2 linked regions of the Caulobacter sp. FWC2 genome follow. The protein of the gene in region 1 interacts with the protein of each later gene in a pairwise test. Links are inferred from orthologs where the notes say so. Each region holds a gene or a part of one and is shown on either strand. Other genes may lie near its edges.

Evidence for each region.
Region 2: the proteins of pheT (region 1) and secD interact in binary tests that used the Escherichia coli proteins (3 or more experiments, as listed by UniProt). The link is inferred for Caulobacter sp. FWC2 from one-to-one orthologs.

Annotation. Positions count from the first base shown.
Region 1 is NZ_PEBF01000001.1:3,875,825-3,879,183, reverse strand. What follows is about bases 241-3,285. They hold pheT (phenylalanine--tRNA ligase subunit beta), read right to left. Parts: upstream 2,960-3,285; coding sequence 521-2,959; downstream 241-520. Other genes in these bases: pheS (phenylalanine--tRNA ligase subunit alpha), read right to left, coding at 2,970-3,285; CSW62_RS26200 (hypothetical protein), read right to left, coding at 241-242. In the rest of the region: more of CSW62_RS26200, read right to left, coding at 96-240; more of pheS, read right to left, coding at 3,286-3,359.
Region 2 is NZ_PEBF01000001.1:3,454,468-3,457,614, forward strand. Bases 83-2,915 are described here. They hold secD (protein translocase subunit SecD), read right to left. Parts: upstream 2,382-2,915; coding sequence 783-2,381; downstream 83-782. Other genes in these bases: secF (protein translocase subunit SecF), read right to left, coding at 83-771; yajC (preprotein translocase subunit YajC), read right to left, coding at 2,439-2,744; CSW62_RS16585 (ATP-binding protein), read left to right, coding at 2,877-2,915. Outside these bases: more of secF, read right to left, coding at 1-82; more of CSW62_RS16585, read left to right, coding at 2,916-3,147. UniProt on the Escherichia coli protein: Part of the Sec protein translocase complex. Interacts with the SecYEG preprotein conducting channel. SecDF uses the proton motive force (PMF) to complete protein translocation after the ATP-dependent function of SecA.

The sequences.
Region 1 (3,359 bases):
GAGACCGAGGAACCGCGCAACAAAAAACCCCGCTCGTGGGAGCGGGGCTTTTTGGAGATCTTGCGATCCTTCGGCTGTGTGGTGGGTAGGGTTTCCTACCGCTTGCGCCGATTTTGCCCCGTTCGAATTCGCACGGTTTTAATCTGGTTATTAATCATGCTCCACATCGCCACGCACGACATCGCAGCCACGGCGGCGAGGCCGGTGGTCACGAAGGCGGCAAAGGCGGAGGTCGATTGCATGTGGAGCGATGAATCCAGTTAGCGCTTGATACAGGTAGCGTGACGTTGAGCTGTGCGCAAGGTCTTGCCTGCTTGAGAGGCGATCGGTCGCGGCCTAGGGTAAAAATTGGCTCGCGGCGCCTTGAAACTCAGCACAGGCTCCCACCTGACCTGCTGCGCAGGTCTGTCCGCCCCCAAGCGGAACGGAGAAGGGCAGAGCGCCTCTCCTCCCCCATTGGGGGAGGGGGACCGCCGAACGGCGGTGGAGGGGGCCAGCGCCGAGCCGGCCCCCAGACAGCTTACGACCGCAGCTTACCGCCGGCCTTCTCGGCCGCCGCCACGACCTTGGCCGACAGGGCCTCGATCTCGGCGTCGGTCAGGGTGGCGTCGCGCGGCTGCACCACGACCTCGATCGCGATCGACTTGAAGCCCTCCGGCACGCCGGGGCCTTCATAGACGTCGAACACGCGCGCGGCGGTGATCAGCGCCTTGTCGGCGCCGAGCGCGGCCTTGACCAGGTCGCCCGCGGCCTTGGCCTTCTCGACGACAAACGCGAAGTCGCGGGTCAGCGGCATCAGGGCCGAGGGCAAGAAGGCCGGGCGGCTCTTGATCGCCTTCTTCTTCGGCTCGGGGATCGCCTCCAGGGTGATCTCGAAGCCGTAGACCGGGCCGGCCACGTCCAGGGCTTTCAGCACCGCCGGGTGGATCTCGCCGAACTCGGCCATCACCGCCTTGGGGCCCAGCTGCAGTCGCGCCGAACGGCCCGGGTGCCACCAGGACGAGGCCGAGCCCTGCGCGGTTTGCAGCGACGCCACCGGCGCGCCCAGCTCTTCCAGCAGGGCCAGCAGATCGGCCTTGACGGTGAAGACGTCTTCTTGCGCGGCCTTGCCCCAGCCGCGCGGCGCCTTCGGAGCCAGGATGGCCGAGACCACGGTGCGCTGGTCGTTGGGGCGCTCGCCGTGGAAGGTCGGGCCGATCTCGAACAGGGCCGCGTCGGGGAAGCCCCGGCGCGCGTTGCGGCCGGCCGCGTCGATCAGGTTGGGCAGCAGCGACGGGCGCATGCAGTCCAGTTCCGAGGCGATCGGATTGGCCAGCAGCATTTCCGGCTGGCCGCCGCCGAACAGCTGCGCCGTCTTGTGGCTGGTGAAGCTGAACGTCACGGCTTCGGCATAGCCGGCCGCCGCGAGGGCGCGACGGGCGGTGCGGGCGCGGGCCTGCTTGGCGGTCAGGATGCCGCCGACGGCGCGCGGAACGTCCGGCAGCGGCGTCGAGGGCAGGGCGCCATAGCCGGCGATGCGGGCGACTTCTTCCACTAGGTCGGCCTTGCCTTCCACGTCGCGGCGGAAGGTCGGCGGGGTCACGCAGACCACGCTCTCGGCATGGGTGACGAAGTCCGCGGCCGAGACATCATTGGGCGGCTCGACCGTGAACCCGAGGTCGCGCAGGATCTGCAAGGACCGCTCGGACGCGATCTCCAGGCCCGACAGCTGGCCGACATAGGCCGGGTCAAACAGCACGGGCTTGGGGGCCTCGGGAGGCTCGCCGACCATCAGGACGTCCGACGGCTCGCCGCCGCACAGCTCCAGGATCAGCTTGGTGGCCAGCTCGACGCCGGGGACCAGCGAGCTGGTGTCGACCGTGCGGGCGAAGCGGTACTGGGCGTCGCTGGCGATGCCGGTGGCGCGGCCTGTCTGGGCGATGCGGATCGGCTCGAACCAGGCGCTCTCGACGAAGACGTCCGTGGTCTCGTCCGAGCAGCCGGTGCTTTCGCCGCCCATCACGCCGCCCAGGCCGATCGGCCTGTCGCCATGCGCATCGGCGATCACGCACATCTCGGGCGTCAGCTCGTAGGTCTTGCCGTCCAGGGCGATCAGGTGCTCGTCGCCGTGGACGCCATGGCGGCCCAGGCGCGTCGAGATCTCGGTCCCCGACAGCTTGGCCGCGTCATAGACGTGTAGCGGGCGGGCGCGGTCGTAGGAGATCAGGTTGGTGACGTCCACGAGCGCGTTGATCGGACGCAGACCGATGGCGGTCAGGCGATCCTGCAGCCACTTGGGCGAGGGGCCGTTCTTGACGCCGCGGATGTAGCGGCCGGCGAAGGCCGGGCAGGCCTCGCCATCGACCTTGACGCTGATCGGGCTTGGGAACGCGCCCGGGATCGCGGCGATCGACACGTCCTTCAGCTTGCCCACGCCGGCGGCGGCCAGGTCGCGGGCGATGCCGACGACGCCCAGCCAGTCGGGGCGGTTGGGGGTGACTTCGAAGTCGATGACGGCTTCCAGGCCCAGGGCGTCGACGGCCGAGGTCCCGACCGGCAGGGCGTCGGGCAGTTCCATGATGCCGTCGCTCTCGACGGCGTATTCCAGCTCGGCGGCCGAGCAGAGCATGCCGTTCGAGACGACGCCGCGCACCGGCTTCTCGACCAGGGTCACGTCGAGGCCCGGCACATAGGCGCCGATCGGGGCGTAGATAGTGGTCAGGCCCGCGCGAGCGTTCGGCGCGCCGCAGACGATCTCCTTGCGGCCGTCGACGGTGTCGACCTGACAGACCTGCAGGCGGTCAGCGTTGGGGTGACGCGCGGCCTCGACGATCTTGCAGACCGTGAAGGGGGCCAGCTTGGTCGCCGGATCAATGACGTGCTCGACCTCGAGCCCTGCCATGGTCATGGCCGCGACGATCTCGGGGACGGTGGCGGTGGTCTCAAGGTGATCCTTGAGCCAGGAGAGGGTGAATTTCATTGTTCTTGTCTCAGCTCAGGCCCGAGGCGGCGTTCGGCGCGGCGAAGGCGCTGAAGCCGTAGTGCGACAGCCAGCGGACGTCCGACGACCACATGTCGCGCAGGTCCGGCATGCCATATTTCAGCATGCCCAGGCGATCGACGCCCATGCCGAAGGCGAAGCCCTGGTACTCGTCGGGATCGATGCCGCAGGCGCGCAGCACGTTCGGGTGAACCATGCCGCAGCCCAGGATTTCCAGCCACGACGTGCCTTGGCCGATCTTGATCTCGCCGCCCGAGCGGTCGCACTGCACGTCCATCTCGGCCGACGGCTCGGTGAACGGGAAGTGGTGCGGACGGAACTGGGTGGTCACCGCGTCGGTCTCGAAGAACCGCGCCAGGAAGGTCTCCAGGGTCCACTT
Region 2 (3,147 bases), 420 kb from region 1 along the record:
GCCGCCCAGGGCCAGCAGAGCCGTGGTGCCGGTGATGATCGTCCGCGACAGACGCTCGTTTTCCGACAGGTCGATGATGTCGCGCAGCGGCGTGGTGCGGTACTTGCGCAGGTTTTCCTTCAGACGGTCGAAGGTGATGACCTTTTCGTTCATCGAATAGCCGATGACCGTCAGCAGGGCCGCGATCTCGGTCATCGAGAACTCGATCCCGCAGACCGACAGCAGGCCCAGGGTCAGGACGATGTCGTGGATCACGGCCACGACCGCGCCCGTGCCGTACGACAGGCCGAAGCGGAACCAGATGTAGCCCAGGGTCAGCAGCAGGGCGACGCCCAGGGCCTTGAAGCCGGACATCAGCAGTTCGCCCGAAACCTTGGCGCCGACTTCAGAGCGGCTGGTAACCTTAAGGTCGGGGAAGCGCTTGATCAGCTCCGCCTCGACCCGCTTGGAGGCGACGCTCGGCGCCTCGTCCTTGCTGGGCAGGAACTTGACCAGGGCCGCATTCGGCGAGCCGAAGCCCTGCACCTGGCCGTCATGAGCGCCGATCTGGTCGAGGACCGCGCCCATCTCGGTCTGGGGAACGGGGCGCGACATGGTGATTTCCAGGGCGATACCGCCCTTGAAGTCGATGCCCAGGTTCAGGCCCTGGAAGACCAGCAGGCCGATCGAGGCGACGATGAGAATCGCCGAGATCACGGCCGCGACCGGCGCCCAGCGCACGAAGCGGAAATGGGTGGAACGCGGGATGTAGCGAATGAGGGGCCAACGCATGGTCGGATCTCCTATGCGATCGGCAGCTTCTTCGGCTTGGTGGTCTTGAACCACCAGCCGATGAGCACTTGCGTGATGAAGATGGCGGTGAACAGCGACGTGAACACGCCGATCACCAGGGTCCAGGCGAAGCCCTTCACCGGGCCCGAGCCGAAGCTGAACATGATCAGGCCCGAGATCAGGCTGGTGATGTTGGCGTCCAGGATCGAGGTCAGGGCCAGCTTGTAGCCGTGGTCGGCCGCCGCCATGGGCGTGCGCCCGGCGTTGGCCTCGTCGCGCATGCGCTCGTAGATCAGCACGTTGGCGTCGACGGCCACGGCCAGGGTCAGGATTAGGCCGGCGATACCCGGGAAGGTCAGGGTCGCCTGGGTCATCGACATGATGCCGATGATCATCAGGACGTTGACCACCAGGGCGACGGCCGCGAAGCCACCGAACAGGCCATAGGCCAGGATCACGAACACGAACATCGACGCCGCGCCGATGGCCAGCGAGATCGAACCGGCCTTGACCGCCTCTGCGCCGAGCTCGGCGGTGACGGTGCGTTGGTCTTCGATGTTCAGCGGGGCCGGCAGGGCGCCCGAGCGCAGCAGCAGCGAGAGCTCGTTGGCGCTCTCGGCGGTGAAGCTGCCGGTGATGATGCCGCTGCCGCTGGTGATCGGATCGTTGATCACAGGGGCCGAGATCACCTTTTTATCGAGGACGATCGCGAAGCGCTTGCCGTGGTTGCGCAGGGTGATGTCGCCAAACTTCTTGGCGCCGGAACCGTTGAAGGCGAAGCCGACGGCCGGTCGGCCATTCTGGTCGAAGGTCTGCGACGCATTGGTCAGCTCGTCACCCGAGACGATGGCGCGCTTCTTGACCACATAATAAGGGGCGTAGCGGTCTTCGCTCTGCAGCACTTCCGAGCCCGGGGGCAGACGTCCGGCCTGGACGTCCTCGGGCGAGACCGACTCGTCGACCATCTGGAAGGTCAGCTTGGCGGTCTTGCCGATGACGGCGCGCAGCCGCTCGGGATCGCTCTCGCCGGCCGCCTGGATCATGATCCGATTGGTGCCCTGGCGGTTGATCGAGGGCTCCTTGGTGCCCAGGCTGTCGATCCGGCGACGGATGGTCTCGATCGACTGGTCGACGGCCTTGGCGGCGTCGGCGCGCTGGGCTTCCGGCACGAAGGTGACTTCAATGCGGTTGTCGCCCTTGCCGGAGACGGTGACGTCCTTGCCGCCGATCACGCCGGCCAGCGGCGCGCCGAGATTCTTGCGCAGCAGGTTCAGGGCCGCCTCGTAGCGCGAGGCGTCGCCGATGCGGACGCTGATCACCTCGCCCTGCTGAGCCAGTTCGCCGAACGGGATCTGCTCGCTCCGCAGCTGGGTGCGGGTGTCTTCCATCAGGTCGGACAGACGCTCGCGGTGCAGCGCGTCGGTGTCGACCTCATACAGCAGATACGAGCCGCCTTGCAGGTCGAGGCCGAGGTTCAGCTTCTGGTGCGGCAGCCAGCCGGGCATGGCGTCCAACGTCTTCTGCGGGAGGACGTTGGGCAGGGAGAACAGGATGCCGAAGATCACCGACAGGGTGACGGCGATGATCTTCCAGCGGGAGAGGTTCAGCATGGATCAGGGACTTTCAGGCGACGTCGCTAGAACGCCTCGCGATATTCTGAGAGCGTCTTAGTTCTTCGCGTCGTTGGCGGGCGCCGGATCGCCCTTGGCGCGGACCTCGGTGATCATGCCCTTCAGGACCTTCACGGTCACGCCAGTGGCGATCTCGACGCCGACTTCCTTGTCCTCGACGCGCATGATCTTGCCGATCACGCCGCTGGACAGGACGACCGTGTCGTTGCGCTTCAGGTTGGTGAGCATCGCCTGATGCTCCTTGGCGCGCTTCTGCTGCGGACGGATCAGCATGAAGTAGAACAGCACGACCATCAGCAGGATGGGGGCGAGCTGCAGGAATTGAGCGTTCAGACCGGACATGACGTCTCCAACAAAACCGATGCGGCGCGCCAGCCAAAAAGAGACAAGCTCATAGGGTCGCGCCAAGTCGGCGGAAGCTATGCGTTCGCCTCCCCTTTTGCAATCCAAGCGCACCCGGTATGCAGCGTGCCCATGATAGACGCGCCAAATACCGGGCTTGCCCCCCTGCTCGCCCGCATCGCCGAAGCCCTGGAACGCCTGGCGCCGCCGCCCCGGCCCGCGCCGGACTTCTCGGCTGCGCGCCTGTTCCGGCACGAGTCCAAGGACGGCGCCTTCGTCCCGGCGGCCGACTATCCGCTGTCGCTGGACCTGCTGGTGGGAATCGACCGCCAGAAAAGCCGTTTCGTCGAGAACTTGCGCCGCTTCGCCCTGGGCGCACCCTGCAACCACGTGCTGCTGTGGG